DNA from 2 places in the Bacillus nitroreducens genome. Region 2 is predicted to be linked to the other one. Evidence: riboswitches for the same ligand, from Rfam matches in the RefSeq annotation. Region 2 holds a riboswitch; the other holds the start of a gene.
The links. Region 2 has a riboswitch for S-adenosylmethionine ahead of ACWPVE_RS18105 (carboxymuconolactone decarboxylase family protein). Riboswitches for the same ligand answer to the same signal wherever they lie in the genome.

Region 1 (16,969 bases), 130 kb from region 2:
TTCAGTTGGAATTAGAATCTTTAATAATCCTGATTTACGTAATGCATCGCGTTGAACTTTCGCAGTGCCTCCAATTTTATCCCGCTCTGCTGCATCTTTTGAGAATTCTTGTGCCAGCAATTGTGCTGTTTTTAGATAATCAGTTGGTTGATTTGTTATGGTTTCGACCATCTCTCTCCCTCTTTCTTTTCGTTTCAAAAAGTATTATTTCTACACTTGAACGGTGGTTAGCTTACGGTATTGGCGAGCTGGGTGATGGTCTGGTAATTGTTCATTCCCAAATAGATTTTTACGCAAGCCACCCTCCACATATTCTTTTCTAACAAGTCCGCGTTCCTGTAGTATAGGAATGACCAATTCTACAAAATCCTCAAATGTACCTGGTGTAATAGCATACGCAATATTAAATCCGTCTACATCCGTTTCCTCTATCCATTTTTCCATCTCATCCGCTACTTGTTTAGGTGACCCTACTGCAACTGGCCCGATTCCGCCAATTCCTACAAATTCCGCTACCTCCCTCACGGTCCATTGTTTTTCAGGGTCTATTTTTGTAAATGTCTCAAGGGCTGAATGAATCGCATCATTTTTGATATATTCGATCTTGTCGTCTGGATTGTATCGAGATAAATCCACACCCGTCCAACCCCCAAAGAGAGCCAATCCACCTTCATAACTCGTATGTTTTTTATACTCTTCAAATTTTGCGTACGCTTCTTCTTCTGTACGTCCAACAATCGGTGTAAATAATGAAAGAACTTTAATCTCGTTTGGATCTCTCCCCGCATTTTTCGCTTCTTCACGTAGGGCTTTGACAAACGTTTGACCAATCGGAGCCGTAGGAACACTAATGAATACAAGTTCCGCATGTTTCGCCGCAAACTGCCTTCCTTTCTTCGAGGCACCTGCTTGAAAAATAACGGGTGTTCGTTGTGGTGATGGCTCACATAGATGAGCACCTGGTACCTTGAAATACTTGCCATGATGGTTAATATCATGCACTTTAGTTGGATCCGTATAAATCTTCTTTTCCTTATCTAAACGAACCGCTCCATCCTCCCAGCTCCCTTCCCATAATTTATAGACAACCTCAAGATATTCATCCGCTATGTCATAGCGTTCATCGTGATTAATTTGCTGGTCAAGCCCTAGATTTTTAGCTGCACTATCTAAATAGGAAGTGACAATATTCCAACCTATTCTTCCTTTTGTAAGATGGTCTAGTGTGGAAATCCGTCTTGCAAATGAATAAGGGTGCTCATAACTTGTTGATGCGGTGAGGCCAAATCCTAGATGCTTTGTCGCACGTGCCATAATAGGGACAACAAAAGCAGGGTCGTTGACAGGCACCTGTGCCCCTTGACGTACCGCAGCATCTCTTGAACCTTGATACACATCATATGTTCCTAAAACGTCTGCCAAGAAGATGGCATCAAACCGACCCTTCTCTAACAATCTAGCAAGGTATTCCCAATACTCGGCATCCTTGTAAATCGATGATTGATCATCTGGATGCGTCCATAATCCAGGCGATTGATGACCCGCACAATTCATATCAAATGCATTTAAATAGATTCTTTTCTTTGGCATTTTTTTACCTCCATTATGATTAAAAATGAATGCTAGTTCCCTTTCACACCGTGATTTCCGTTATACATTTGTTCCTGCGGGGTCTCAAGTCTCACACTTTCCCGCAGGAATTTTAAATCCTACCTAACGTCAACTCCCGTTTCACCAATCATTTGGGATGGGATTTTCCAATCAGAAAGCAATAATCTATTTGATGAGAGTCTAAAAAAGAAAATAGGGATCTTCCAAAAGAACAGTTTGATTACTCGGCTAAAAATATTTTTCACTCTATAAATTTTCAACATTTTAACTCCTCCCAACATGCCATACATAAGGTGGGCGTGTTTGATTCACCGCATAATCCCCGACCACTCTCTCTTTATAGATAAGAGGATTATGTGATGCTAGTGTTCGGGCATTACGCCAATAGCGATCAAAGCTCTTTGTTTGTAAGGTGGCGGAAGCACCCAATGCGTCGAACAATAATTCTGATGCTTCAAGTGTTAAGCTACTGACCACCGTTTGAGCCTGTGAAACTTCAATTTCCACCTCATCATTGAGCACTTCTTCATTTTCAACGTCTCCAGATAGACGGACTTCATATGCCTGTTGTAACGATTCGGCTGTTTTTACAACAATGGCTCCAGCAGCATAAGCCAAGCTATGTATTTTTCCAACTACTTGTAGCACTTGTGGATCTTCACTTGGACGAGCACCTGCTGCATGTGTATATGTTCGTTGACGCTCTGCTACAGCTTTTGAAACATCCGTTGCTGCTGCACGGGCAATCCCAGCAAGAGTTGCCAAATGCATCATTTGGAAAAAGCCAGCTAGATATTGCGCATTAAACTCCTCTGTTAAGATTTCCTCTTCCTTAATCGAAACATCTGTGAATCGTGTTGTTCCACTAGCTGTTAATTTTTGTCCAAAGCCATTCCAATCATCAATGACGTCTACGCCTTTTGCATATCTTGAGATAACCGCAAAGATATGATTGTCGTCACGGGTTGCCAAAACAAGAATCCAATCGGCATAAATCGTACCTGTTGAATAGTATTTTGTACCGTTTAAAAATAACTGGTCTCCTTCTCCTCTCGTTACATTTGTTAAGAAGCTGCCAGCCTTCGCGCCAGCGACTTCAGACCACGCATTCCCAACAAGATCTCCGTCTAAAATACGCTTTATCCACTTGCTTCTTTGTTCACCCTTTGGTGAATTTAATACCATCTCAACAAAAGAAAAATGTGCCCGCAGTGCTTGCGGGATATTCGAATCTGCCTCTCCTAATTCAATCAGAAGAGTAAATAACTCTGGAAGTGTTGCTCCCAAGCCTCCTTCTTCACGTGGAATCCGAATTGCTCCAAATCCTGCTTCTTTTAGCAATTGGATTTCCTCAAAAGGCAGCTTTCTCTCATTTTCTCGTTGAACGGCACCCTCTCGTATTTGTTGAAAAACCCCTCGGAATCTTGATGCCAATTGTTCGTAGTTCTTACTAGGGGCACTCCCCCATACACCTCTTACTTTTTCTAATGTTACTGTCATTTCTTTTCCTCCTTATGGTTTCATGTAAATAATATTTGGTGAAACGAATCGTACATTTTTTATTACTTGCTGCTTATTGAGGCTTTGCATCACCCCCTTTAAATGGTTCAGTTTGCTCTTTCTACGGTATGGAATTTCGAATTATTTTAAATAATCGCATCGGAATAGTAAGATTTAGTGCGATACAGAATCGCACTGAATCATAGAACGAAACTTTTTCTTCAAATTAAAAAGACACCTCACTTCCCACGTCTTGAATGAAAAGAAAGATGCCTTTAGTTGTCTAATCGGCAGATATGCAATTTTCTAATTTTCTTCATTTTATAAACTGATATTTTTTCGGCGTGAAAAATTTCTGAAGCTGTCTAGTTAATCCTCCATTTCCAAATCGAATAAATTTTTCATGTTCCTGCTTCATTCCTTCTTCCAAGGTGTGATCTAGAAATGCTAAAAGATAGATACGACGATGTTGAATGTTGATAATGCCATTTTCAAAAAACCAGTTATCGATTGTATTAAAAACACCTCGATTTACCCCATACTGATCATTGCACCATTTATAAAATTGCAAATCGGGTAAATTCAGATATTCATTTTGTGAAAATGTATCATGTCCTATTGTTTTAATACGAATGTTATGCACATGTAATGCTTTTTCCATGATGAGTGTCCTCCTTTTGTGTTTTCTCTTGTTTTTAAAAATAAAAAAACCAAAGGCACTGAAAAAATATACATTCTCACAGTGCCTTTGGTGGTCCAATCAGCAATTCTACATATTAAATTTTCGGTTATAATCGAGTAAAAATATAAAAAACCTCTTCAAAATAAGAAGAGGTTAATGGATTCGTCCTATTTACTCTCCTTATCTTTCAAGCATACGCTTGCTGGAATTGGCACAGTACTATAAAGCCTGTTGCCGAGGTATCGTCGGGCCAGTCCCTCCACCTCTCTTGATAAGTAATTTGTTCATTATTTAATTAATTTACAATATAAGCCATATTAAAAACATTGTCAACTACCTTTTCAGAAAAATATGAAAGTGTAGGATAGGGAGAATTCCAATCCTCCTTACTATACAGGCGGTCAGGACCTACATTTGTGAAAATGTAAAAAAATAGGTGAACAGCAGAACCGTCCCCCTGTTCCCCCTGTTCTACTACCTACCCTAGGTTTTCTACTAGGTAACTTAGGACCGCATCTATGTCTTTTTTCGTGATTTGGTGGTGTGTGACCATTCGCACTTTTTTAGGGCCTATTTTCTTCACTAAGATATTTCTAGATTTTAATAGATCCACTAATCGATCGGCATCCCAGCCTTCTTGTACAATTTCAATGGATACGATATTCGTTTGGAATTGTTCTGAGAGCAGTTTTAGGCCTGGAATCGTGGATAGTCCGTCACTTAAATGACTGGCTAATTGATGATCGTTCTGCATGTGATTTGTCATTTTCTGAAGCGCAATGATTCCTGGTGCCGCAATGATACCTGCTTGCCTCATCCCTCCGCCTAATCTTTGGCGTATTTTCTTTGCTTTTTGAATAAAGGTCTTTGGTCCTAATAAGATTGAGCCGATTGGACAACCTAACCCCTTTGTTAAACAAATTTGTACTGCATCCGCATATTGACAAATGACCGAGGCTGGCACATTTAGGTAAGTTGCGGCATTAAAGAGCCTAGCACCGTCTAAATAGACAGGAATTCCATTTCGCTTTGCCACTTCTTTTATGTCCTTCATATTTTCGAGGGGGACAACTGAACCTTCATTTAAGTTATAGGTATTTTCTAAACAAATGAGTCCCGTTTCCGCTGCTTGAATTCCAACAGGTTGAATGGATTCTTCTATTTCGTTTATATCATAAACCCCTTTTGTTACGGAAACACTTCGCGCTTGGACTTGAGAAAGTGCAGCTAACCCTGCTACTTCAAGATTATATAAGTGGGATTCCTTCCCCATGATGACTTCTTGGCCGCGTTCTGTCATCGTCATGACCGCTACTTGGTTCGACATTGTACCCGAGATTGTCAACATCGCATCTTCCATATCTAGCATAGAAGAAGCGAGCCTTTCCAGTTCAATGACTGTCGGATCTTCGCCAAGAATATCATCGCCTAGCTTCGCTTTTGTTATCGCCTCTACCATTTCTTGAGTTGGCATCGTTTCAGCATCACTTCGTAAATCGATTCGTTTCACTAATATTCTCCTTTTTCCTTGTAACTTTTTTATACAGCTTCATCTTTTCCAAAAAACTTATTTACGACCATACTAATAGCTCCATCTCCTACCACATTGGTAGCTGTTCCAAAACTATCTTGAATCATAAATAACGTTAACATTAGCCCTAATGCTGCTTCGTCAAACCCGAGAGAAGACTGCAAGATTCCCAACGCCGCTAGCACTGAACCACCAGGAACTCCGACAGCACCAACCTCGATAATGCCTAATAAAATGATAAATGAAATCACTACACCTACTGGTGGTAATTGGCCCGTGGTCATTTGCGAGACAGTAAATGCACTAATCGTAATCGCCATGGCAGCACCTGATAGATGAACGGTATTGCATAATGGAATTACAAAGTCTGCAATACTCTTTTTCATGTAAGGAACCGTTTTGGCTTGTTTTAAGGCTACAGGTAATGTCGCTGCACTGGACATTGTACCCAATGCTGTAAAATAAGCAGGAATCATCGCCTTAAACATCGGAATAGGATTATTTTTTGATATCAACCCAGCTACAGAGTATTCAATAAATAACCAGACAAACTGCAAAATGATAATTAAAAGTAGCATCTTTCCAAAGATTCCAATGCTAGAAAACAGCTCTCCCTTTGCAGTGATTCCAGCGAATATACACGCAATAAAGAAAGGGAGAATCGGAAGAATAATCTTATTGATACATAGGGTAACGATATCTCTTAATTCACCTATCGCATTCTTAATAGTTGTCCCTTTTACAACCGTACTTCCAATACCTAGGATAAAAGCAAGGATTAAGGCACTCATTACACTCATAATTGGAGTCATTTCAATCTCAATATACGGTGCACCAATTGCTGCTGCATCTGCTCCTGAACTTGAGTCAATGGCAAAAAGCGGAATCACCAGATAAGCCACACCAGCTGCCAACCCGCATGCGATGATGGTATCAATATACGAAATCCCAACAGTGAAGCTTAATAACTTCCCTGCCTTTTTCCCAAACTCTGAAATGGCGGCAGCTACAAACGAAATAATGATAAGAGGAATAATAAATTTGATTAATCCACCTAATAACACCCTGCCTGTCTCTGTTAATCGAATCAACCAATCAATGTCTAAAAAACCAATCCCAATCCCAATCAGTAGACCTAGAATCAACTTCGGAATAAGTCCCAACTTCGGCATACACATTTCCCCCTTCTTTATTTTGTTGTATTCAGTATCAGATAGATACTACATACCAGTTCAGTTGATACCTTTAGAAAAATATCAAACTAGAAAACGATACCAGATGGCACAAACAATGATCTATCTGAGATTAAGGCTATATGACAAATCTGGCATCTACTCTCCCAAACTATGAGAAGTTTTTAATATACATTGTATGAACGAACAAAAGAGGATATGAAAGAAACAGTGGGACGGTTCTAGCGTTTCCCTATTTTTTTACATTTCTAGATTCAGAATCAGGGCAAAGAGCAAAGCAATGGTTCGATAGTTGTGGGACAAATTGGCTGTGTAGTTCTTCTTGTTACACTAAAGAAGTTAAAGTTCACAAATCTTTAGGGCAATTGAAAAAGGCAAGTTGTCCAACACAACTTGCCTTTCGTTTATAGCGCCACACCAGTAAAGACGACCGTGAATAAGTCTATGAGTATCGAGGAATTTCACTTCTTTACGATCGGGATATATATGTCAAAGTGTGGATCAGTGGGATCTCGATCGAGTGGATATCGTTCATGCTTTATGGGCATATATTTATCAAAGTACTCTACACCCGCTTCTCTATATGCTTTATACTCACTATTCAATAACCAATTATGTAAATCCGTATAGGTCCGCTTGATATCTTCGCCTTTGTTATGTGTGGTTTTCACATACGTCAATTGAGGTACTTCAATTTCTACCATTCCATCAGGAACTTCTTGTTGATCATTTACTTCGTACACGGCGTAGTGCACAAAGCCATTCTCAATTACATGATACGATAATCCTAGCTGAACATGTGGGTTTAATTTGTCTTCTAACTCTTTGGCACGTTCTTCTGCTTGTCGAATGACATTTTTTAAATAAGGCACAATTTCAGAGAATGTCCCTTCCCATTTTAATCCGACTGCACGATAGCTGGGTAAAGACAAAATTTCATAGCGCACTCTAATTCCTCACTCTCATTTATAATTGCACATTTTCTCTTTCGCGAACATCTAAATGGCACTCACCTCCAATTAAAAGGAGTATATTCTATTATTTCCCAATCCAAACCTGCTCTCAAGATTATCAAATTCCAATTATCGCTCCATCCTTCTACCACATACCTTACAGAACCTACCATTATGCTCATATCATCCAGGCCTACTTCATATGAATCTTTATCCGTTTGAATGACTAAAGTAGTATGGATCGGTGGAAGTGTTCGTGTGTCAACCTCTTTTAACTTTATTTCTTGCTTTAACATTTTTTCAATTAATTCATTATCCGTTATTGTAGCTGTAACAGTTTTTGTCACAAGCCTTGGTTGATCATAAATCGTGATTTGTTCTACAATCTCCTCTTCATCCATTACATTCTCCAAAACTTCAGCAAATGTCGTTTTCTTTGAATGTTCATTAATGAAGTAACCCACACAAATAATCACTATAGCAATCGCCGTAAAAACTTCCTTCTTGTTCATAAACAATCCCCCGTTAAGTGACGCAAAACTTAGGTTTCTTCAAAAACGAAACACGATTTTGATTATTTGTCACCTCATACCCCTACCTTATAAAAAGTACGAAAAAGTTAACGAGAAAGTTTCAAAAATTCACAATTTAATTCAGACTCTTGAAAATGGAAAAAAATAGGGGAACGACAGAACCGTCCCCTTGTTTCACTATTTTCCTGCGCGGTTTTTGTTGTAGATGTCGAATCCTACTGCGAAGAGGAGGACGAGGCCTTTGATGGCTTGTTGCCAGTCGATTCCGATTCCGATGAGGGACATTCCGTTGTTCATGATTCCCATTACGAGTCCACCAACAATGGCACCGATGACCGTTCCTACGCCTCCTGCCATGGATGCACCACCGATAAAGACGGAGGCAATCGCATCGAGTTCAAGCATGTTACCTGCTGCAGGTGTGGCTGAATTAAGACGTGAAGCAAACATTAAACCAGCTAATGCAGCAATCACTCCGTTGTTGACAAATACCCAGAATACGACTCGCTTTGTTTTTATCCCAGACAAATCAGCCGCTTTTTGGTTCCCGCCTGTTGCATATACATGACGTCCCATGACGGTGTTATTCATGACGAAAGTGTACACCACGATAAGAATAATGACGATGATTAATACCATTGGGATACCTTTGTTTAACGCCAATTGGTAAGCGAACCAGTTAATCACGGCGATTAATAAGGCAAGTTTTGTGACAGATAGCCATAATGGTTTTACTTCAAGGTTATATGATAATTGTTTTTTACGGTTCCTAAATTCCATATAAATCAGTACAATTGATAGAATAATAGATAATATGAGCGTTAGTAAGTGCAAGTCTCCAGAACCAATCGCTGGTAAAAATCCACCGCTTAGCGCCTCAAATGATTTCGGAAATGGCGCAAGTGATTTCCCATCTAACAGATACAAGGTCAATCCTCGGAAAATTAACATACTGGCCAAGGTCACAATAAAGGATGGGATCCCTACATATGCGATCCAAAAACCTTGCCACACTCCAATAATGGCCCCAACTAAAAGCGATAGAAGGATCGCTGCCCATACAGGTACGTTGTGATTGATCATGAGTACCCCTGCAATTGCGCCGACAATGGCGACAACGGAACCGACAGATAAATCAATATTTCCTGTAATAATAACTAAAACCATTCCAATTGCCAGGACGAGGATAAATCCATTCTGCAAGATAAGATTGGTTAGGTTTAATGAACTAAAGGATATTCCATCTGTTAAGATCCAAAACAGCCCTGCAATGAATACAAGTGCAATGATCATTCCATATTCCCGGATATTATTGCGAAATAAATTACTTAGAGTTTGCACGTTTCGTCCCTCCTGTTCCCGTCATATAACGCATGACGCTTTCCTGGTTTGCCTCTTCACGACCTAGTTCGCCCGTTATACGGCCTTCATTCATGACATAAATACGGTCTGACAGCCCTAAGACCTCAGGTAACTCTGATGAAATAACAAGGACACCCATTCCTTCAGCCGATAATTCGTGGATAAGCGAATAAATCTCATACTTCGCCCCAACATCAATTCCTCGAGTCGGTTCATCTAAAATCAAGATATCTGGCTCTGTAAAAATCCACTTACTTAAGACAATCTTTTGCTGATTTCCCCCGCTTAGATTTCCTGCGAGCTGTGCCAATGTTGGCGTTTTGATATTTAGTCTTTCCCGTAGCATCTGAGCTTCCTGAACTTCCTTGTTTTCATCAATTACTGTATTCGTTGAAATTCGTTTGAGGTTGGATAACGTTATATTCCGTTTGACGTCATCAATTAGATTCAGACCATATGTTTTCCGATCCTCTGACACATAAGCAATTCCATGCTGAATCGCATCGCTCACTGTATTTATCTGTATTTCTTCACCGTTTTTGTATAGTAAACCGGTAATTCTTTTCCCATATGATTTTCCGAAAATACTCATCGCAAGCTCGGTTCTTCCTGCTCCCATTAAGCCTGCTAACCCGACAATTTCTCCACGACGAATCTGGAGGTTCACATTGTCGATGACTTTCCTATCACGCTGTAACGGGTGATACACATTCCAATTTTCCACTTCAAAAATCACGTCACCTATGGCTGGGATTCGTTCGGGATATCGACTCGTCAACTCACGTCCTACCATCCCTTTGATCATTCGATCCTCTGTTTCCTTTTCACCCTTCGTTTCAAAGGTCTCAATTGTTTGTCCATCTCGTAAAATCGTAATGTTATCCGAAATACTCGATACTTCATTTAATTTATGAGAAATGAGGATAGAGGTAATTCCTTGTTTTTTTAGTTCAAGTAAGAGGTTTAATAAGTTTTCACTATCTGTTTCATTTAAGGCTGCAGTTGGTTCATCTAAGATTAACAGTTTCACATTTTTGGAGAGTGCTTTCGCAATTTCCACGAGCTGTTGTTTCCCAACCCCGATATCCATAACAGCCGTGTTTGGTGATTCGTTTAACCCTACCCGCTCTAACAGCTTTTTTGCATCAATAAATGTTTTCTGCCAATTGATAATTTTTTTGGATTGGCGTTCGTTGCCTAAAAATATATTTTCGGCAATCGATAAAAAGGGGCTCAACGCCAACTCTTGATGGATAATGACAATTCCAATTTGTTCACTTTGCTTAATGTCTTTAAAATGACATTCTTCTCCTTCAAAAACGATGCTTCCTTCATAGGTTCCACTTGGGTATACACCACTTAATACTTTCATCAAGGTTGATTTTCCAGCACCATTCTCACCGACGAGTGCATGAATTTCTCCCTTTTTCACCTTGAAATTCACATTATCAAGTGCTTTAACTCCTGGAAATGTTTTAGTAATGTTATTCATTTCTAAAATATACTCAGACATATCCTCACCACCTCATTAAAATCCTGAATGAAAATTTAGTGGTGATAGAAAACATCACCACTAAATCGGGGGAACTTATTTCAAATCGTCTTCTGTATAATAGCCGCTATCAATTAACAATTCTTTGTAGTTATTGATGTCGACGGATACAGGCTCAACTAAATAAGAAGGAACAACTTTTTGACCATTATCATAGGTTTCAGTATCATTTACCTCTGCTTCTTCACCAGCTTCAATTGATTGAATCATTTTTACCACTACGGCAGCTAAATCACGTGTATCTTTGAACACAGTTTGTGTTTGCTCACCTGCAATAATCGATTTAACAGAAGCAGATTCCGCGTCTTGTCCTGTTACGATTGGAAGTGGAAGGTCAGCAGAACCGTATCCAACACCTTTTAATGCCTGAATAACCCCACGGCTAATTCCATCATACGGTGATAAAACGGCGTCAACCTTTTCTCCACCTGAATAGGCCTTACTCAAAATATTTTCCATACGTGATTTTGCCGTGTTCCCATCCCAGCGCATGGTTGCACCTTGATCAAATTCTGTTTGACCACTTTGAACCACCAATTTTCCACTGTCAATATATGGTTTTAGAACAGACATTGCACCATCCCAGAAGAAATACGCATTATTGTCATCTGGTGAACCACCAAATAATTCAATATTAAATGGTCCCGCCTCTTCTTTCAGATTCAATGCCTCCTCAATATAAGAAGCCTGTAAAACACCTACTTGGAAATTATCAAATGTGGCGTAATAACTTACATTTGGAGTTTCCATAATTAATCGGTCATATGCGATAATTTGAATGTCTTCGTCAGCTGCTTTTTGTAAAACATTCGTTAACGCCGTCCCATCAATGGAAGCGACGACTAAGATCTTTGCGCCTTTTACAATCATGTTTTCAATTTGCTCGATTTGCTTATCAACATCATCTTCCGCATATTGCAAATCCGTTTTATACCCGATTTCCTCTAATTGCTTCACCATATTATTTCCATCATCCACCCAGCGCTGTGAAGACTTCGTAGGCATCGCAATTCCAACTAACGTATCCTTCGAATCTCCTCCAGAACTTGATGATTTTTCATTTCCACTACAAGCCACTAACGCAAATACCAAACTAACGATGAGTGCCAGAAAACCTACTTTCCGCATAATTGTAACCCCTTTCATTTTTTTCATTATCTAACTACCTATTAAACTATCACTTCATAGATGAATGGGCTTTACACAAAATTAAACAGTTTTTATAATTTTTTAAACTTTGTCATAAAACACACCATTACTTACAGGAAACGGGTTTACTTGTATACCAGCTACATCAAGGCTCTTGTTTGTCGCTATATCTGCTTTACTCCATGCTCCAGCAACCATAGTAAAGCTACTTACGATCTCGGAAAAAAATATCCCCGAAAAAACATGATGATATCCTGCTAGAATTACTCCATAGGATTACTCATCGTCTTTTCGGGGATTTTCAAGTATCCGTATTCATTTAAAACTGTAAGTTTTTACATTTGGTTAAAAATAGGTTTCGTTACTTAAACCTCTGTTAATAAAAAAAACTAACTAATAATCGCAGATTTTAGCAAGGATTGAGTGGGAATGAAATTTTATTTACACCTTTAAATTTGTTACAATATAATTTACCATCCTAACAAAGGATTGATTTTCATGAAGAAAGCAGACAAGTTAGCCTCCTAAATTCTATACAGAGAAAAAAATTTAGGAGGCAACTGAAATGAATTTTACTAAAATTAATGTAGACAATTGGAATCGAAAAGAGATCTTTCATCATTATTTGGACCAACAAACGACCTTTAGTATAACCACTGAGATTGATATTAGTATTTTATACCGAAACATTAAACAAAAAGGATATACATTTTATCCAACCTTTATTTACTTGGTGACAAGTGTAGTAAACTCAAATACAGCATTTAGAACTGGTTTTAATAATGAAGGAGAAGTAGGGTATTGGGAGAAATTATTCCCTCTCTATACGATTTTCGATAGTGATTCTAAGGCATTCTCAGGGATCTGGACTCCTGTAAAGAATGACTTTAAAGAGTTTTATGAGTTGTACCTTTCTGATGTAGAAAAGTATAATGGAACAGGTAAATTGTTTCCCAAAACACCGATACCTGAAAATATTGTATCCATATCTATTATTCCATGGACTTCATTTTCTGGTTTCAACTTAAATATTAACAATAACAGGAATTATCTTTTACCTATTATTACGGCAGGAAAGTTTATTAAAAAAGATGATTCCATTTATTTACCACTCTCATTACAGGTCCATCATTCTGTTTGTGATGGGTATCATGCAGGATTGTTTATGAACGCTATCCAGGAATTGGCAGATCGTTCTAATGATTGGCTTTAAACATATGCAGTAATGTTGACTGTTCTGTTTAGAGTCATTGCTACTACAAAAATGCGATGATCCATTCTTGGGTCATCGCACTACGTAACTTTATTTGAATGTTAATTTGGTATAGATTTTCCTTTTCTAAAAACCTTTTCCCATACGGTTCTTGCTCCAAATCCGTTCCCTTATTGATCAATTCTGCCCTATGGCTTATTAACTATCGCAAAGGTTCTCCAGAGACTATATGCCAATGGAGATGTTTTGAGTCTTGATAATTTCCTAAGTTGGTTATCACTCTGCAAGCCCCGTTTTCTTCAGTAATCATAGTTGCTAGCTTTTTTATTACTCCGAGTAATTCTAGTAATCATTCATTATCACTATCTTCTAATGAAATGAATGAAGGTATATGCTTCTTCGGAATAGCCACAATATGGACAGGATAAAAAGTTGTATGATAATATCCTAATACATTTTCTGTCTCTAACACCTTATTACCTGGGTTTTACCACTTAATACTTCATCACAATAAAAATCTTCAGTCATCATATCCTCCTAAAAAGTTCTATTATCTTTTCCTACGATCAATCCCATCATTTGAAAAGGCAGTTTCTCATAATCAGAGGTACTTCACGTTTCTGCAACGCAGCTGCTTTTGTACGTGATAAAAACAAAAAGAAAAACACCCAGCATAAATAGCACGGGTGGTAGGTGTCTGAACGCTTTTGAATTCTCTTACTCTATTTTCGAATAGAATCGTTATTGTAGCCTAAATTTGGCCAACACGATGTATTTATCCTAATATAGGAAAAAGAAATCAACGTACTTCTCCATCCTTTAATCTTCTAACTTCATCTTCTAAATAGCTTATTCTGCGATTTATGCGATAAAATATAGGAATATTAATAATCACCATTACGATGATTACACATATAAAAATGGATATTTCAGTCATTAGAACACCTCGATATCGATAAGTTTATTATTTTAAGGATGCTACCCTTTCAAAAACGAAAAAGGCTTTCGGTTTTAGAAGGTAAACCTAATTTACAAATGATTCATTATTAACCTCTAACTTCTTACGTACATTAATCATTGGAGAGTCCATCTTGTTTGCAGTATACAATTTCATCTTCCCCATTATGCATCAGCTCCACGAACGATCTAAACCCACAACCATTGTTAAAAAGAAACGTAAAACAAGTAAACTAATGAGGGGAACACATTTTATTTTACCTACGTTTTATTAATATCAATCGTTTACGATATTTTCCAATTTCAAGAAAATTATATCAATTCAACAAAACTTGGTCAAGTAGGAGTGCCGAGTACCTTAAGATTAAGTGAAGGTTAAAGTATTACGGTAAAAACTCAATACGCTAGCTTTAAACTTTTAACACCATCCTTACTGTCTGTAAAATGTGACCATCAAAATCCTCTTCAAACTCTCTGACAATCTCAAAACCTTTCGCTTTATAAAAGGTCATTCCGATTTTATTCTCCTTTTCAACATTTATATAAATCTCAGTTACACCGTCTAAGTGAATCCCCTTTTGTAACAATGCTGAACCTATCCCCTTCCCTTGTTGTTCTGGGTAAAGATAAATAGCCCCTAACTCCACTTTTCCATCTTCTCTTACGGGAGAATAATTCGCAAAACCTACAATTCTATCGTCTACTTCAGCCACAAAAAGAGTAGAATGCTCTAACCGATGCTTCATTGTTTCATCATTGTAAGCCGATTTTAAGAAGCTTTCTTGTACCTTTGAAGGAATGATTCCTTCGTATGTAGCTTGCCACGTTGTTTTTGCCACATTTTGCACTTGTTTTATGTCTTCTTGTTTCATATTACGTATAACAAACGCCATTCTAATCAACCTTTCCCAATTTTATTCCAATAATTTCAAACATTATATAATTAGTTTTGATAACAGTGGGCTTTTTCTTTTACGTTTTTTTGAAAGAAGAAAAAGAGCATTTCTGTACGCTATGCTCTTTTTCTTTAACTAAATATAATGTTATTGGCTCTATTTTGATTGGCGATTTCATGTTTTTTTACACCAAAATGTTAAGGGGCCGAGGTAGTATGTTGTATTACCATTTCTCCTACTAGATGTTTACAGTTTTTTTTATTTTCTAAAAATAGCTAAATAATATTCCTCGAAGTATGAATCTATTAAGAAAACTCCAACCACTGCACAAGATATCCTTTTTAATAGAGGAACGCTTAAATCGTAACAACTTCATCTTCTTCAATTCTAGAACCTCTTCAGAAAAAGCCATATTTAAACACCAATTTTAAAATATAATTTATGGTCTTATTCTTGATTTCTACTTGCATTTATTCAAAAAACACACTAGGATATTCAACAACTCCCGAAACTTTATCGAGGGTATTTTCACCTAATTCCATTGCCATGAATGCCTCATCCGGTACTTCAAAAGGTGCTTTTATCCCCCAAGTGGATGCTTTTTTGAACCCGAACTTCGGATAATATTCTGGATGCCCCAAGACAACAACTGAATGAAATCTTAGCTCTTTTGCTTTTTGCAATGCTTTACTAATCAATAACTTACCTACGCCTTGATTTTGATATTCAGGTAATACAGACACAGGTGCAAGAGCAAGTGACTCTACAACTTGATCTTCATTCTTAATTTTCACTTTGGAAAATAGAATATGTCCCACTATTCGTTCATTATCCATAGCCACTAAAGATAATTCAGGAATAAATACATTGGAGTTTCTAATGCGACACACCAAATTATGCTCATTTTTATCACTATGTTCTGCATTAGCAAATGCACATTTTACTACGTTTTCAGTTATTTTATAGTCCTTAACCTGTTCTTGTTTAATTATTATGTTCATTTCTTTAAGCTCCTGTTCTGATACATATTATTATTTTACTCTTTCTCTAGGAATGTTTTAATAACTCGGGTAAACTCTTCAGGTCTCTCTTTCTGTGGCCAATGTTTACACCCTTCCATTACATATATTTCGGAGTCCTTAATAACCTCATGTGCTCTCAACGCATGTTTAATAGGAACCATCGTATCTTTTGAACCATGTACGATTAAGGTTCGTTTCTTAATTTCAGATAAACTTTCTGCCAACTTAGTTCTAAGTCCCTTTCTTGTAATCTCACTTCTCTGAAATGACATAAATGCTTTACCAGCATGTGGTGCTTGAAGAAATGCATAAACTTCATCTACAAGTTCTTCTGATAAATTATTAGGATTTCCAAACAAACTATTTAGCAGTGTCCACTTTACAAATCTTCTGCTTTTACTTGACCATTTATATGAAAGCTCATTTAAGAATGATTTTGTATACCAATAAGTAAAAAGATGGTAAGGAAGTTTACTAAATAGCCCCCATGCACCTACTAGTACTAGCTTTTCTACTCGAGATGGATATTCGAGCGTAAATCCAAGAGAAATTCCTCCACCTAAAGATAGTCCAATCAAGTTAGCCTTCTCAAGGTGAAGACTATCCATAATTTGATTCAAAATATCAATGTAATATGAAAGTGAATATTCTACATTAGGTTTATCACTTTCTCCATACCCAGGAAGATCAGGAGCAAATACACGGTGTTTTTTTGATAAGTGACCTAATACCTCACTCCAAGAAATATTTGCTGAATCAACACCTGCTCCATGCAAAAGTATCACAGGAGAACCTGTATCTCCAGCTGTGTAACA
Region 2 (16,969 bases):
GGTTTTAATGGCAAATTTCCTCCGAATCCTGTATCCACTAAATATGTTCGCTCCTCATGAGTTGCAAGAATCGTCACATGCGTTCGCCCAGCTCTAGAAAATTCTTGATTCATGTGATTATAAGTAATACCACGGGTCATAACCACGTTAAACCCATTATCAACTAGAAAATAATATAAAAGGGTATTTAATTCATAGCAAAGACCACCTTCATGTTTGACTAAGATTTTCTTTGTTAGGTTTTCTTTATTGATATCGTTCGTTCTCTTTTCGATAATACATAGATTTTCAAAAGGAATGGTATTCGCCGTTTTTTCGAGAATGTCATCAAGCGATTCAAACGTCAACTTCTCATGTTCTGGAATACCGATTCTTTTACGAAATAGTGTATTCAATTCACTCATATAGATTGCCTCCACTATGACTTTATTCTTTCCTATTTAAAGGTTAGTTTTCTAGATTCCGGTGTTTGTCAAGATAATTGTCGTATTTTCCTTGTTTACTAGTGTATATAATTAATTCATTATCTACCGCGCTTCGCTTGGTGGCCTTCTCAAAAAAATACAGAATACATTCTGTTCTTTTTTGAGAAGGGCAAAGGGGCAATTTTGAGTTGAGGATAAATTTTATACTTCAACTTTCGCGTTCTTCCTTCATTGGATTTAATGCTACTGATTTATGCGGATCCCAATTTCTCGTCGAACGTGACCAACGTTCTGGATGCTGTTGTTTCGCTTGTTCATACACTTCCTTTCGTTTATTGAGCACATCTATATAGACCCCTGTATGGCACTGTTCTGGAGTCACAAAGTTTATTCCGCTGTGTAGGTGGATACAGTTGTACCAATGGACAAATTTAAGCGCCCATTCTCGTGCTATTTCTTTTGTTTCAAAACCGTTGTATGGGTATTCAGGGCGATATTTTAATGTCCTAAACGTTGCTTCGGAATAAGGATTATCATTACTTACACGTGGCCTTGAATACGAACTTTGGATTCCTAATTTTTCAAGTAAAACCTGAAAAGTTGCTGCCTTCATTGGGCTTCCATTATCAGAATGAAGGACAAGAGGCTTCCCTTGAATTTTTTCACTAAGCACGGCTCTCTTTATCAATTCCTCCGCATACTTAGCTTCCTCTGATTCCCAAATCTCCCAACCAACTATCTTTCTACTAAATAAATCTATTATCATATAGAGCCTGTAATACAAACCCTTTACTGGCCCCTTTAACCAGGTAATATCCCAGGTCCAAACTTGATTAGGTTCTTTAGCTAGATGGCTTTCTGGAATTCTCCGTTCCGGCTTTTTACCTCTTCCTCTATGGTTTTGCATCTTTTGTTCACGTAGCACACGATAAAAACTAGATTCAGAGGCAATATAAACGCTTTGGTAAGCCAACTTCGGCACAATTTGAGTAGGAGGTAAATCAGCGAATTCTTCCTGCTTAACAACTTCTACAATCTTTTCTTTCTCTTCTTTCGTTAGCTTGTTTTTTGGTTCCGGTCGTATCGCATGGGGGCGTTGATCCTCTTTAATTCCTCCCCCTGAAACCCAGCGTTCATAGGTGCGTACACTTATGTTCAATTCTTTGCACGCAAGGGCTAATCGCGCACCATTCTGATTAGCTTCTTGGATGAGTTCAACTGCTAGTGCGCGATCTGACGGGCTGATCATTCGTCCTCTTGGTCCCCCCAGATCGCTTGGGCCTTTTTTCTTAATAATAATAAAGCTGCAGCCTCTGCCAACGCTTTCTCTTTTTTATGCAAATCATTTTCTAATGTTTTTGCTCGTTTTTTCTCCTCTTTTAATTCTTGATTCAATTGCTTTGTTTGATTAGATTGCTTGCCATTTGCGTTAAGGCAAGTATCACGCCATGCTTCAATTTGTTCTTTATAAAGACCCTTTTTTCTACAATACTCCGCTAACTCTGCACCATTCAGTGAATATGTTTCCATCACAACCAGAAACTTATCTTCACTGCTCCATTGTTCAGAATTTTGACCGTCTCCAGGTGTGGGATTTCCAGCTAATCTTGCTTCCTTTCTCCACTTGTAAAGTGTAGGTTCAGTAATACCCAACTCATCACTTAATCGGCCTACAGATTCATTATTAGGGGGCATCATTCTCTTAACGATTGCAGCTTTTTCTTCATTAGAATATCGTTTGCCATTATTATTTTTCATGTCGATCAACCTCCGTGTATTTATTTAAACTATACACTAAAGTTCCCTACGACATCTATTCTAACAGAGGGGGATTCTGAGTAAAGTTGGGTACAACAATTTTTCAAATTAGTTTCCCGTATTTACATCACAAAGTGCAGAAAAAAAGCTACACTCCATTTTACTCCGACTTTCTCTAGTTTTATATTACCTGACTTCAGTAGTTCTGCCAAAAAAATAGTTCCATTGACTTCTATTCTATGTTGCTGTCACCATTTTTTATCTTATAGGAGATTATATTAAAACATCCTTTCAAACCTAAAAAAGAAACCAAAAAAAGGACATCCTTCGATATCCCCCTTTGCATTCTATGATATGTCAATTCATTTTTTCTTTTACAGTTTCAACTAATAAATCCTAAATCACTTCTTTCATTACTTCTCTTTTCCTTAATTGGGTACGTTCATAGGGAACTTTCTGTAATTTCATATGATGTAAAGGAAGAATTGAGAGCAAGTCTTGATTTAATAAAGGATAGTCATATAATTTCCCTTCATACACTGATTCAAATCGTGGATGCTCTAGGAAATCATTTGGTGTGACTAGTGCAGAAGGAAGTTCCCATAGTTGGACGCCACTTTTCTCGAAAACTTCTGCAACAAATTGTGAACAAAAATATTTGTTTCGTGGACGAATTGGGCGCTGTACGACTACACCAATGAGTCCTAGTAAGTTATAAGAATATAGTTCTTTTTTATGAGTGAATCTTTGGATCACTTTTCTCATCCGAATAAATTCCTTGTTTGTAACATCAAGTTTTACTAATAAGCATCTCGTATTATGAAAATATCGGTATGTTCCGAAATAGATATCTTCTCGTATAAAGCCTGCAAAAAGTGGATTCTTCGGGTGTTTTCGCCCGAAGCTATAGATTTCATTAAGCTCTTCATCAAAAACGATGGATACATGATTGTAAGGTGCATTTGTAAAGCACCTTATCATTTTTGTAAATAATGTTCCTGTATCCGTCAATAAAACATATACCGTTTTTTTGTTCGTACACTTCGTTTTCACTACATTCCTCTCCCCTTTCTTGCGACTAAATGTAGCCTATTCATATAGTAAGGTACGCTATTTTACAAAGCTGATTATAAGTAAATTTTTATTGTGAATCAATAAATTTTTAATAAATACTAATAAATTATTATTAAATATCTACAAAACCTCAAATAAAAAAGCATTCCTACTTATGAGAAATGCTCTATTTTCTTCGTTCCACTCGTACAGTTTTTTGTACAGACATGTTTGTTCTAATTGAAGGAATAGGTATTTTCGTCCTATCCTATTCCTTTTTTCAAATACCACTTTCTTCATTCTCTGTTCGATGCTTTGGTAGAGTTATCATCGCCTTGAATAAGTCTCCGTCCACATGAATCGTAAATGAGCCTTTTTGAAGCTCAATCAGGTTCTTCGCAATCGAAAGTCCTAAACCACTGCCTGGACTGGTTCTGGATTCATCGCCTCTTTTAAAGCGTTCCATTAATTCATCAGCCGAGATATTCAACTCATAGGCGGAGATGTTTTTAAAGCTGATACGAATTTCATTGCCAAGATCTTCGATATCGATATAAACTCTTGAGCGTTCCAATGCATATTTAAAGATATTGGATAAGACATTCTCGATGGATCTCCACAATAATTTTCCATCAGCTGTCACATACACCTTCTCATCTGGATAATTCAGCTTCATGTCTAATCCCATCGTTTCAATTTTGTCATTTACTTCCCCAAGTCCTTGAGTTAGTAACGACACGATATCAATTTTGTCAAATTCTACTGGAATATTGCCGCTCGATGCTTTCGATGCTTCAAATAAATCATCCGTTAACATCTTCAATCTATATGCTTTTTGGTCAAGGACTTCGATATATTCAGCCGTTTTGGCTTGGTCCTTTTCATGTTTCAATAGGTCGACATAGGTGATTATCGAAGTTAATGGATTCCGAATATCATGGGATACATTTGTAATAAGCTCCGTTTTTAATCGTTCACTCTTTAATTCACTATCAACAGCTTTCTTCAAACCATCTGTAATGCTATTTACATTTTCGGAAAGTCTAGCGAATTCTCCATTACCTTGTACCTCAATACGATGGTGAAGATTTCCCTCTTTAATAATTTCGATTCCTTGCTGGATAGTCTGAAAGTTTTTCACCTTCTTATATGCAAACCAAGCTGCGAGTCCAATTGTAATCGGGAACATGAAAAACGTTAATGCGATTAAAATTGGATAGCCAATGACAATTAGTACCGTTTTGACACCAATGCTCCCGCTCTTATACACATTCCCAAAGAATCTTACAACTTTAGAAATAAGTGTGTAGATCACTGTATGTTTGAATAACGTTCTATTTTTCAGATGCTTTACAAGTAAAAGGATCAAAAATAGTCCTATTGAGGTAAGCGGAATCGTGATAACGATGAACATGTTCACCAGGTTTTCAAACACATCATCTACTAAGACCATCCACAGAGGGAATAAACAAGTAAACATGATGATGTTGATGTCATTATACAATCTTTCAACTGGACGGAAATGTAACTCCTTATCATGGAAAGACGTTCGCCCCACAACAAGTACTAGATATATAAAGGAAAGAATAAATCCAGCTAAAAATCCTAATAATCGGTATAAGTTCTCAGACGCAATTTCTTTACCCTCTTGCCATACTGCTGCTTTTTGTTGTAAAAATGATTCCGAAAATCCCACAAAGATAACTGTGTTTTCTGGGTCTATTTCGTCCAAATTTTCAGTGATTCGATAGATATGTTTATTTTTTTCAAATTCACTTGGGTAAATATTTCGTTTGTACTCTTCAATGACGATATGAGCTGGAAAGGCTGCAAATTGTTCTTTCGTCGTCATGGACGTGTTGGAAAACACATTCGTACCGTCGCTTGCATAAAACGAGGGTTGATAATTTTCGAGTTTCTGTACGAGTGCATGAAACTCTCTCAACTCTTTTTTAATCAACTTTTCTTTCACTTCAGTAAGTTTATCTGCATATTCTTCTCTAAAATTCTCTAAGTTTTTCTCTTTTCCTAGCTCAGGATTATAGCCTTGAGACTCAACAAATTTTGAATAAAAGATCTCTTCCTCTGCTTCTATCCATTCTTCATCACGAATGGTTTGCCCACTTAAAATATGTTCTTCGTTCTTATATTTGCTTAATAGGATACTGAGATCCTCGATAAGATTCTCACTTTCCCAAACAAAGGACCTACTCTCAAGGTAACTTTCTTCGGAAATACGACTAAACTCTCCATCATTTACAACCTCTACCTCCACAACCGCTCGGGTCATTTCGGTAAAACATAAGACCGCAATGATAAATATAATAATTTTCGTTAGGGTGGAATGACTATAATTTTTCCACTTTATATCCAACTCCCCACACCACCTTCAAATATTTCGGTTCTTTCGGATTTATTTCGATCTTCTCTCTGATTTTTCGAATATGAACAGATACAGTATTTTCGGGATTAAAAGATGGCTCATTCCACACCTTTTCATAAATCTCTTCGATTGTGAATACTTTCCCAGCATTCGCCGTAAGGAGCCTAACGATCTTATATTGAACTGGGGTTAGATGAACATCTTCACCATCAACCGAGACCGTTTTACTTTCATCATCAATGATGAGTCCACCTGACTGATAAACGCTGCTCTTCGTTTCAAGTGACCCTAAAGTTGTATATCTTCTCAGTTGGGATTTTACCCTTGCAATCAGTTCCAAAGGGTTAAAAGGCTTCGTCATATAATCATCTGCACCCAAATTTAAGCCTAGTATTTTATCATAATCCTCCGATTTAGCAGAAAGCATGATTAATGGAATATTATTTTCCTTCCTAATTTCCATTGTTGCTTTTATCCCATCCATCTTTGGCATCATGATGTCCATGATAATAAGATGGATTTCATGTTTTTTTATCGTCTCAATAGCTTCAATCCCATTAAAGGCTTTAAAAATCGTATAGCCTTCATTCTCTAAATAAATAGCTATTGCATCGACAATGGCTTGGTCATCATCACAAACCAGTATGTTCATAAAAATCCACTCCTGCCTTTGGTGTTTCTCAAGTCGATCACTCCCTTTAGTATGACGATAAGGAAATGATATCAATCAAATCTTAATAAACACTACATGTAATTCTTAAGATTTTCTTATCATTATGGGTAACTGTCCAGATAACAAAAAAAATAACGACTTCTAAGTAAATAAAGAAGTCGTCGTGCAATATTATTCTATTATACATCTTTCTATTCAGGCCAACCTTTTTTTCTTCTTTTTATCCGTAATGAGAATGGTTAGAATAAGAACCACAAACATGAATACAAAAGATGTCATACTGATTATAAGAATGCTTTCAATACTCCAATTCGTGAAACGGGTACACACATCAGGTATGATTAGAAAAACAGGTATCCAAATGGAAACCCAGGATTTACTCCAGATCGCCGTCGCGATAAAAATACTGGAGCAAATGAAAACCACAACAAGATCTGCTGTCGTACCCCCAACAAAAAACGGGTCTACAAATATCGTACTGACTAGCATGATGAGAATGGCTAAAGTTGTGACAATCATGCTAGCTAGTACACCACCAAGAAAAAACTTTTTCTTTGAATATTGTTTTCGACCAGCATTTTGTAAAAAGTACACATAAACCCCAAGACCCAATACAGCTAAAATCGGTAACCCAATGACTTGTATGATGTTTAACTGAAACTCACCTCTAACTGCAGGCCCAATCAGAAAATAGGCAATAATCCCTAAAAAATAGACAGGAAGTAATTTCACGATCCTTTTATAGTCGGTTGTCATTTCCTGTTTTAATGAAGCCATATATTGTTCGGGTGTTTGGTCAATAATATCGTGGATGCTTCTTCCACTTTTTTCAACTTCCATGAGATGATCTGTTAACTCTTCAATCAATTCGGTAATTTCTCTTTCATTTTTTCCCGACATCATCAGATACATTTTAAGATTGTCAATAAATTGCTCACTTTTTGCTGATAGCATCTTCTTACCTCCCCTTCAGTAATTCACTCACTGGTTTAGAAATTTGCTCCCATTCTTCAGAAATAATCGTTAATGCCTTATGACCCTCTTCTGTCAAAAAATAATATTTCCGATTCGGTCCAGACTCAGAAGGACGCATCTCTCCTCGAATAAGTCCATTTTTCTGAAGCCGTAATAATATGGGGTAGATGGTACCTTCACTTACATCTGCTAGACCAATATTAAGTAGTTTTTGTGAAAGCTCATAGCCGTAGACAGGTTCCTTTTCAATTACAGCTAACACACACCCATCTAAGATCCCTTTTAACAATTGGCTTCTTATCGACATATCATTACACTCCCTCCACTAGTTTGTTATACAAGATAGTAGATTAAAAAAATAATTGTGATTCGTAGGTAGTTGGTAAAACAAGATAGTGTAGTAAAAAAACAACTACCTTGTTTAACAAAATAGTTGCTTTAAGTATAAAATTATTTCATATTTTTGTCAATAGGATTTTCGTATTTCCATGTCAACCGTTCTGATCTTATTCGCCTGTTTCAGCAAAACGTTTGATTCGCTCGCCAATTTCATCACGAACACGTTGGAAAACTGCCCACTTTTCTTCATCAGTCCCTTCTGCTTTAGCAGGATCTTCGAATCCCCAGTGTTCACGTTTCACTGCAGGTGGCGTAACAGGACATTTATCTTTCGCATCTCCACATAGAGTAACGGCTAATGTTGCGTTATTTAATATTTCTGGATGAATGATATCCGAAGTTTGAGTTGTTATGTCAATTCCTACTTCTTTCATTGCCTTTACAGCATTAGGATTCAATCCATGTGCTTCAATTCCAGCACTTTTAACAATCCATTCCTCTTGATTTAAGTATTTTTTAGCCCATCCTTCTGCCATTTGGCTCCGACAAGAATTTCCTGTACATAGAAAGTAGATTATTTTTTTCGTCATCGTTATTCTCCTTTATAAAACTAATAATGATAGGTATAGTCCTATTAACGTAATCAATAATATTGGTATCGTGAGGATAACCCCTGTCTTAAAATACCTTCCCCATGAGATGGTAACCCCTTTTTGGGAAAGAACATGCAGCCAAACTAATGTGGCAAGTGAACCAATTGGCGTGATTTTAGGTCCTAAATCAGAACCAATGATATTCGCATAGACGAGTGCTTCTCGTATAACACCCGATGTATTTGTTTCTCCAATGGCTAGCGCATCTACCATGACAGTTGGCATATTATTCATAATCGCTGATAGAATTGCCGCGATAAACCCCATAGAAACTGTTGCAATGAACAACCCTTCATCAGCCACATACTGAATGAGAGTGGCTAATACAGAAGTGAGTCCCGCATTTCCTAATCCATACACAACCACATACATCCCAATTGAAAAAAACACAATATTCCATGGTGCTCCCTTAATCGCTGCTTTTGTATTGATAGCTTTACTTCTTCTAGCTAGTAAAATAAAGAGAAGGGCAACCACTCCCGCTATGATGGAAACAGGAAGTTGAATCATTTCACTCGTAAAGTATCCAATGAGTAAGACCGATAAAACAAACCAAGAAAACTTGAACAAAGTTTGGTCCTGAATGGCTTCTTCAGGTTTCCTTACTTTTGATAGGTCATATGTTTTAGGAATACTTTTTCTGAAATATAGAAGTAACACGGCAATCGTTGCGATAAGTGAAAAAATGTTCGGAATAACCATTCTCACAGCATATTCGACAAAACCAATTCCAAAGAAATCAGCTGAGACAATATTCACGAGGTTACTGACGACAAATGGCAAGGAAGTCGTGTCAGCAATAAAGCCACTAGCCATGATAAATGGAAAGACCATTTGATCTTTGAAGTTCAAATTTCGAACCATCGCCAAAACAATCGGCGTTAAAATCAACGCTGCACCATCATTAGCAAATAAAGCTGCCACAATGGCCCCTAATAAACTTACATAGATAAACATATTGATACCATTTCCCTTAGCAAACCTTGCCATATGTAACGCGGCCCACTCAAACAGACCAATTTGATCTAAAATTAAGGAAATAAGAATAATCGCCACAAACGATAATGTGGCATTCCATGTAATGTCGATAACTTCAAATACATCTTGAATATCAACGACTCCTACTAAAAGAGCGATAATCGCTCCAGCACAGGCAGTCCATCCGATATTTAATCCCTTTGGCTGCCAAATTACGAAAAGTAATGTAAAAATAAAAATTATAAGTGCTAAAACCAATGTTGTTGACAATTGATAAACCCCCAATAAATAGCAAAGCACCCTCTCCTACTGAAGAAAAGGGCTATTATAACTTAGCTTACACAACAAGTATCTCCTTTAAGCTGTTTCATATCAGTTTCTTCTTTTGTATAAAAGAATTCCCATTCATTCCCATCAGGATCTGTTACCCAAAATTTATCCTGAACAGCATAACAACAAGTTGTATTCATTTCTTCGCGAGCAAAGAAACCCTCTTTTTCTAATCTCTCTTTATGTAACGTCACTTCTTCAGCGTTTTCCACCTGGAAACCAAAATGGTTTACTTGATTACCCTTTACTTCATCCTTCACGTTTAACGTATAATTTAACCTAGTCTCGTCTACTAAAAATTTGGCATAATCATTTTTTGTTTTTACAGGCTTTACTCCAAAAACTTTTTGATAAAATTCGATTGACCTTTCCAAATCGGTTACATTAATTCCTACGTGAACGTACTTCATAACACAAGCCTCCCTCTCATTATGTCCTTATATCAAAAAAAGTTGATTTATAGATTAAAAATTAACAACAACGATTACTTGTTGCTTGATTGCCTGTTTTTCTAAACATACAGCATAGTTCTTCAGATAATAAGCCATTTACTTCATTCTCATTAATATCGTAATAGCTCCAAGTTCCCTTTGTCTCTTTCTCAATTAAATTTGCTTCTACTAATATTTTCAAATGATACGATAATTTTGATTGTGAGATCCCGAAGACTTCCGTTAAATCACATACACATGTTTGGCCCCTTTGACTAAGCTCGTACATAATTTCTAATCTCTTTTGATCTGCAAGGGCTTTAAATTTTTTTTCATATCGTTGTAATGTCGGTTTAACAGTTTCCAATATATTTCACCCTTTATCAAATTTTTTTGATATTTAAATCATAATGAATTTCTTATCAAAAAGCAATCCTTAAATCAAAAAAAATTGATTTATTAGTGACAAATGAGGAATCTTCATTGAAACAAACTAAATAAAAAATCGACAAGTGCATTCACCTGTCGATTTTAAGACCAATCTATCATTCAATGATTATTACTTTTCATCATACGCATTCAGTGCATTTACACTATGCGCCAACGCCGCTCCAGCTTTCAGAGCAACGGCAACGAAAATCGCTTCTGAAATTTCTTCTAAGTCTGCACCCGCTTTTTTCGCATTTTTCGTATGGATATCAATGCAATATGGGCAACCAGTTGTGTGTGCACATGCAACAGCAATTAACTCTTTATCCTTTTCCGTTAAGTTTTGTGCTTTAAGAGACTTCGTGTCAAAATCAACAAATGCCTTAAATGCCTCACCATTTAAATCTGCAAATTCTTTCAGTCTAGCAAAATAAGCAGCTTTGTATAGTTCTTCATCGCCAGATCCATCATACGCATTCAATGCGTTAACACCGTGTGCTAAAGCAGAACCTGCTTTTAGTGCTGTTGCAACAAAAATAGCCTCTGTTACTTCTTCTTTCGTAGAGTCATTCTTTTTCGCATTCCCCACATGTAAGTCGATGCAATATGGACAACCTGTAATATGAGCAACCGCCACAGCAATTAGTTCTTTCTGTTTAACGGAAAGTTTACCCGCAGCTAATGCTTGCTGATCAAACTTTATGAAAGATTGAAATGCATTAGGTGCATATTTATTTAGTTCTGGTAGTCTTCCGAAATATTCTTTTTTGTACAAACTCGTCATCAATCATCTCTCCATTCCCCTATTTGTTCACCAAATAAAGACGACTTCTCTATGTTTTTATCTGTGGTAAATCAAAAACCCCTTCCGATGAGGAAGGGGCAATCTAGACATCCACACTCATCTATCAAGCATTAGCTTGCTGGAATTAGCACCTTGCTACGGACATCGTAACGGTTGCTGCGGGATCAACGGACCAGGTTCCTTCCCCGACTCTTGATAAGAGAAAATCGTATTAAATTTGGTAGTATGTAACAATAATTTCATCTTACATGAATTAGGAAGTGTTTGTCAATTCAGATATTTGATTATTCCGAATAACACACTAACACAATTTGCTAATTTTGTATAAAATTTTCCTCCAAGGTAGAACCTACCTAGTAGAAATACAGGTACAAGGTGGCTCCCAATGAATGGAAAGCTGATTCGTGCAGTTCATATATATATCCTGATGTTAATGTCTACCGGTTTTATGGTACATGTTCTGATTATACCCGTACTCTTATCAACCTCTCACAGGGATTCTTGGGTAAGTGTCATTTTCAGTGCGGTTCCTTTCCTTTTCTGGATCCTACTTGTCTTTTATCTTTATAAAAAAATAACGAAACGAGAGGAGATTCATTTATTACTTAGAAGTAAATTCACGAATAAATGGATTTATAATTTATTCGCACTCTTACTCATTTCGTATTTTTTACTTGTAGCCATCATTACATTGAAGTTTACCTATATATGGGCAAAGGGAAACTATGCCCTTGATACACCCGATTTTATCATTATCATCGCGTTTGGTTTGCTATTATGCAACGACAAAGGGTTTACTCGTGATAAGTACGATTTCCATTCTAACATTTCCTACTGTATCGATTTTTGGATTACTAGTTGGATTAGGAAATTCTCCAAATAAGAATTATGAATTGCTATTCCCACTCTTTGAGAATGGGTACAGCTCGTTTCTTACTGGCATCATGTATGCATGTTCTGGCTTATTTGATATCATTTTTCTATTGTTTTTAACGCCATTTATCAAAAATAAACTCAAGGCGAAGTGGCTGATCGCAACTGGCTTCATGCTGGTGTTATTAATACTTGGACCATTGACTGGAGCCATCACAGAATTTGGAGTACATGAGGCAGCAAAATTGAGAAACCCTGCTTATGAGGAGTGGCGATTATTAAAAATAGGTGATAGCGTCACACGTTTAGATTTTCTCTCGATTTTCCAGTGGCTTTCCGGAGCATTTATTCGAATAAGCGTATCGATGTTTATTATCGCAAAGATGATAAATGAGAAAAAGAAAAAAATGTGGATCCTTCCAATCCTTTATTTTCTCTTATTCCTAAGTGTATATATTCCTTGGGATGCAAACTCCTTTTATATATTTTTAAAAGATTATTATTTCCCATATTCCCTTTTTATTCAAATCAGTATTCTACTTTTATCATTTCTATTGATACGTTCGGTGGGTGAAAAGCATGGAGGAAGTACAAACTAACAAAATTGAAGATATCATCAACCACTTAAAAGTTTGGTTTGAAGGTACATCGGATATTGTTGTCAGTGAGAAAATGTATCAAGAATTCACGTTAACATTTATGTATTGCCCACATTTAGTTGATATGACTAAACTCAACGAACTCATTTTCCCTGCTATTTATTATGTGTGGGAAAAAAATAAATTCTTATCCTTTGATTTACTTAGTGATGTGCTTGAAGTAACCCAGCTAAAAGATACAATGAATGGAAAGAAAAAAGTCGAAGAAAAGCTGTACTCGGGCGAATTGATCCTTTACAGTCATGATTTAAACGATCTCTTATTCATTCCTATTTCTAAATTTCCAAAAAGGAGTCCTGAAGAATCCAATTTGGAATCCTCCATTAGGGGACCCAGGGACGGTTTTGTTGAAAATATTTCTGATAATATGGCATTAATCCGTCAAAGATTAAAAACATCCACCCTAAAAAGTGTTGAATATTCCATCGGAGAAAAAACAAAAACAAAAATCGTCTTGCAGTATATGAATGATCTGATAAATCCTACTGTATTAGAGGAAGTTAAAAAACGACTTGAATCCATACAGGTAGACATCCTGATTAGTAGTTATGAGGTTGAAAAACGACTTTTTGATCATACTCTTTCTCTTTTTCCGTTAGTAGATCATTCAGGAAGACCTGATTTTGCCGTTCGAGCACTTTCACAAGGGAGATTTGTTATTTTAATAGATGGGAATCCAACCTGTTTAATTGGTCCGACAAATTTTAATCAAACGTTATTTTCACCTGAAGACATGCATGAAAGTTTTTTTTATATCAGGATTGTTCGCCTATTCCGATTCATTGCGCTCCTTACAACTATTTTTTTACCTAGATTTTATATTTCGTTAATCTCTTATCAGATTGATCAGTTACCCTTTTCATTAGTCGCAACCATCTCTGCATCTCGCATAGGACTCCCATTATCCGCCCCGACTGAGACATTTTTGATGCTTGTTTTATTTGAATTATTTAAAGAGGCTGGCGTCCGTCTTCCTAAACCTGTTGGACAAACAGTGGCTGTTCTTGGTGGTTTATTTATTGGTGATGCTGCTATTCGTGCAGGCTTAACCTCTCCTTCATGTTTAGTGGTGATTTCAATTACAGTTATCTCAGGGTACATATTAATTAATCAAACGATTTCAAATAATATTGTATTATTACGATTATTTGTTTTATTCGTTTCCTCATTTCTTGGCTTGTATGGTTTTTTCATCGCCTTTTTTATTATTGTCACTGGACTTGTTTCGTTAGAAAGTTTTGGAAATCCTTATTTATCAAGCCTGTCTCGACCTGATTTCAACGATATAAGAAAGAAATTGATGAGGACAGCCTTGCAGTTTATGAAAAAACGAGATTAAATTGGTCTGCTTTATAAACGTGTTACACAAAGGAGTAGTCTATGAAGAAAGCCCTTGCCGTGATCATAATAGGTAGTGTTTTGGTTACTCTGTTCGGGTGTGGAATAAAAGAAATTGAAAGTCACACATATGTTACAGGAATTGGGATTGATTACGCAGATGGTGAATTTATTGTATATACCCAATCACAAAACTTTGCAAATATCGCAAAACAAGAAGGAACAAGTTCACTCCAAGAATCTGCTCCGATGTTGGTTGGAGAAGCAAAGGCGAAGAGCATTCACGCAGCTCTGACTGCTATAGAACAAAATGCACCTTTACCCTTTTACTATGGGCATGTTAATGCAATCCTTATAAGTGAGAGTGTTATCAGGGATCAATTGGAGTCTGTTATCGATTTTATCGGACAAAGTCCTTTTTTACGATACAATATCTGGTTTTTTGGTACGAAGGAAAATGTGAAAGACATTTTATTAGGCGAAAGTTTCTTTAACTTTTCCTCTATTTATACCGTCTTCCATAATCCCGATTCACTAACAAAGAACACATATATCATTCCAATTGAAGAGTATAATAAATTTATTTCCTCTTACAACCAACCTGCTGGCTCTTTTATCATCCCTTCCCTTTCAATAAACGTTACAAATTTTTCAGAAGATAAACCGTTAAAGGTATCAGTTATAGATGGAGGATTTTCTATCTCACAGCAGCAATACAAAGGTTGGGTACCGAAAGAAGAACTGGTCGGAGTAAAATGGCTTGCGAAGAAAGCACACTACATTCCCTATAGTTTGATAGAAGATAAAGTAAGTTTAATCATTGAAAATCCAACACTGACAATTAAGGTAAACGATGGCTCAGCACCAAGTTATGACATACGTTTGAAAGCAAAAGCTCAAATTACACAGAACCTCGATAATATAAGTTATGATGAAATAAAAAAAGAAATGGAAAAGAAAATTAAAGAAGAAATGATAACCACGATCAAGAAAAGCGAGACTATGAAAACGGACCTTTTAAATTTAAGCGAAAAGACCTATCGTTATCACTTAAAAAAATGGGATTTAGCTACAATTAATTCAATTAGTAAGGATTCCATAAAAAAGATAGAAGTAGACGTAAAAATTATTAAGACCGTACATTATAAACGATAAGTGTACTTAATGAAAAATGCTTGGAAACACCAAGCATTTTTCTTACTTACTTCCAGGGTCTATTCTTTTCTATAATAAACGTACTTATCATACTAAATTCTAAGATAGTTTTGCTTTGTTTACTCATGTACATCGCCACTAGACATGAAAAGAAATTCTTACATGAACTCTCTTACCATCATGTAGAAAGGTGGATTATCTTACCCTTTTTCTTCTCATCCATTGTGTCGCAGCCCACTTATCTCCTACATTGACGGGTGCTCCACCATGCAAAGTTAATTCATTTAAGGTTTGGTCATTATAAAAGTATTCAAAATACACGGCCATTCCCTTTTTTGGAGATACTGAAAATTGAAGTTTTGGAAAATACGTTTCTCCACCCTGCTCTACATCACTTAAATACATGACAAGAGTGCTTATTCTTGGATTATGTATTGGCTTCGACTTTGATGTAAAAAAGTCATAATGGGCTTTATATTCTTGCCCTATTTTATAATTAAGGATTTGTAACCCTTCTCCATGTTCAGTGGGGATATTCATGATTTGCGAGATTCTTCTTTCAATCTTCGAAACGATATAATTTTCATTTTCATCTAAAAATGTACTGCTACTCGTCCTCATCTCATCTTCGATGGCATTCCTTATTTTAGATCGTTGCAGTTTTTCCTTAGATAGCCTCATTAACTCATCACATTCTTCATCACTTAAAACATTTCCTAATATGACGATTAATGGTTCTTCTAATCTAGCAATAATTTGTATTTCACGATCCTCAGTAATAATTCGATTCCCAACATGATTAAAAATCGTTGGTTCTTTTACCCTATTTGTTACATCCATTGTCAACTTTCATCAACCTTTGCTCTCTTAAATTTGTAAAAATGATAGATTGATATATAAACAGAAAGAATCTTGTATTCGCTTTCTTTTGTAACCTCCTGTTATTCAAGATGGATGATTGCTAAACTACTTTTTTAGCTTTTTTATTTTACACCCTGGAAAGTAAAATTTCTATTATTTTTTTCAATAAAAAGGAATTAAAATACTTTTTCTACCAATAATACAAAAGATTTTCCCCAAAAAATAATATAGATTACTGCAGCCCATGAACAAAAAATACCTCGAATGATTAATTGTATTTTTGCATAATGTGTAAAAAGCCGAATGGAGGTCATCGTTTGAGCAAATTCAGTCCAGAAAAGCTTTCTGTCGAATATTTGTATGGTGTGACTGCAACAGATTTCATCATGCCACGGTGTTATACACTTACTCACTCTGATTTCACTGGAGAAATATTTTTAACAATAGGACATCAATATGCGTGGAATAAAATTGGCCCAAATAGTGATGAGGTATTGGGGGAATGGTCCTCAAATAATAATGTCAACTTTCTCACTGTGTATGTTCATATTGATGAAGGGGAATATACTCAAAAGGAAGCCGCAAAACGCAACGAAATCTTTAGGCGTGAATTACCTCTAGCCTTAACTGCCATTCGATACGGAGATCGCTTCTTATTCAATACTTATCCCATTTTAAATTTCGCTCCAATCATCATTACCTTCATGTCCACTTACCCTCAATTTGCTAGAGTGGAGAATTGGGGGACTTTTCAGGATTACTCTATATAATTGTTTTGGAAGACTTGCGTAAGTTTTATGGATGTAAAAAAGAAACAGAGAATGTTGTATTCTTATGTTTCTTTTGTTTTT

Region 1: it holds a riboswitch for S-adenosylmethionine, as region 2 does, so the genes downstream of both, ACWPVE_RS18775 (hypothetical protein) here and ACWPVE_RS18105 (carboxymuconolactone decarboxylase family protein) in region 2, are expected to answer to the same signal.

What each region holds. Positions count from the first base shown of each region.
Region 1 covers NZ_CAXHYI020000003.1:3,036,488-3,053,456, reverse strand. Annotated here, with positions in the region: gene ACWPVE_RS18795 (acyl-CoA dehydrogenase family protein) at 1-171, opposite strand, end outside; gene ACWPVE_RS18790 (LLM class flavin-dependent oxidoreductase) at 211-1,590, opposite strand; gene ACWPVE_RS18785 (hypothetical protein) at 1,710-1,874, opposite strand; gene ACWPVE_RS18780 (acyl-CoA dehydrogenase family protein) at 1,876-3,111, opposite strand; gene ACWPVE_RS18775 (hypothetical protein) at 3,428-3,772, opposite strand; SAM riboswitch class I at 3,971-4,071, opposite strand; gene ACWPVE_RS18770 (threonine aldolase family protein) at 4,272-5,303, opposite strand; gene ACWPVE_RS18765 (cation:dicarboxylate symporter family transporter) at 5,333-6,496, opposite strand; gene ACWPVE_RS18760 (GyrI-like domain-containing protein) at 6,979-7,464, opposite strand; gene ACWPVE_RS18755 (hypothetical protein) at 7,527-7,982, opposite strand; gene mmsB (multiple monosaccharide ABC transporter permease) at 8,181-9,344, opposite strand; gene mmsA (multiple monosaccharide ABC transporter ATP-binding protein) at 9,328-10,878, opposite strand; gene chvE (multiple monosaccharide ABC transporter substrate-binding protein) at 10,954-12,045, opposite strand; partial or broken gene catA (type A chloramphenicol O-acetyltransferase) at 12,632-13,277, shown strand; partial or broken gene ACWPVE_RS18730 (HIT domain-containing protein) at 13,482-13,810, opposite strand; gene ACWPVE_RS18725 (N-acetyltransferase family protein) at 14,647-15,129, opposite strand; gene ACWPVE_RS18720 (GNAT family N-acetyltransferase) at 15,603-16,133, opposite strand; gene ACWPVE_RS18715 (alpha/beta fold hydrolase) at 16,169-16,969, opposite strand, start outside.
Region 2 covers NZ_CAXHYI020000003.1:2,906,653-2,923,621, reverse strand. Annotated here, with positions in the region: gene ACWPVE_RS18160 (arylamine N-acetyltransferase family protein) at 1-404, opposite strand, end outside; partial or broken gene ACWPVE_RS18155 (IS3 family transposase) at 634-2,183, opposite strand; gene ACWPVE_RS18150 (hypothetical protein) at 2,580-3,236, opposite strand; gene ACWPVE_RS18145 (histidine kinase dimerization/phospho-acceptor domain-containing protein) at 3,517-5,610, opposite strand; gene ACWPVE_RS18140 (response regulator transcription factor) at 5,585-6,271, opposite strand; gene ACWPVE_RS18135 (HAAS domain-containing protein) at 6,488-7,246, opposite strand; gene ACWPVE_RS18130 (PadR family transcriptional regulator) at 7,251-7,574, opposite strand; gene arsC (arsenate reductase (thioredoxin)) at 7,774-8,196, opposite strand; gene ACWPVE_RS18120 (arsenic transporter) at 8,209-9,507, opposite strand; gene ACWPVE_RS18115 (ArsI/CadI family heavy metal resistance metalloenzyme) at 9,570-9,977, opposite strand; gene ACWPVE_RS18110 (ArsR/SmtB family transcription factor) at 10,039-10,368, opposite strand; gene ACWPVE_RS18105 (carboxymuconolactone decarboxylase family protein) at 10,558-11,211, opposite strand; SAM riboswitch class I at 11,326-11,434, opposite strand; partial or broken gene ACWPVE_RS18100 (endospore germination permease) at 11,618-12,704, shown strand; gene ACWPVE_RS18095 (spore germination protein) at 12,685-14,103, shown strand; gene ACWPVE_RS18090 (Ger(x)C family spore germination protein) at 14,145-15,257, shown strand; gene ACWPVE_RS18085 (2OG-Fe(II) oxygenase) at 15,453-16,097, opposite strand; gene ACWPVE_RS18080 (staygreen family protein) at 16,436-16,888, shown strand.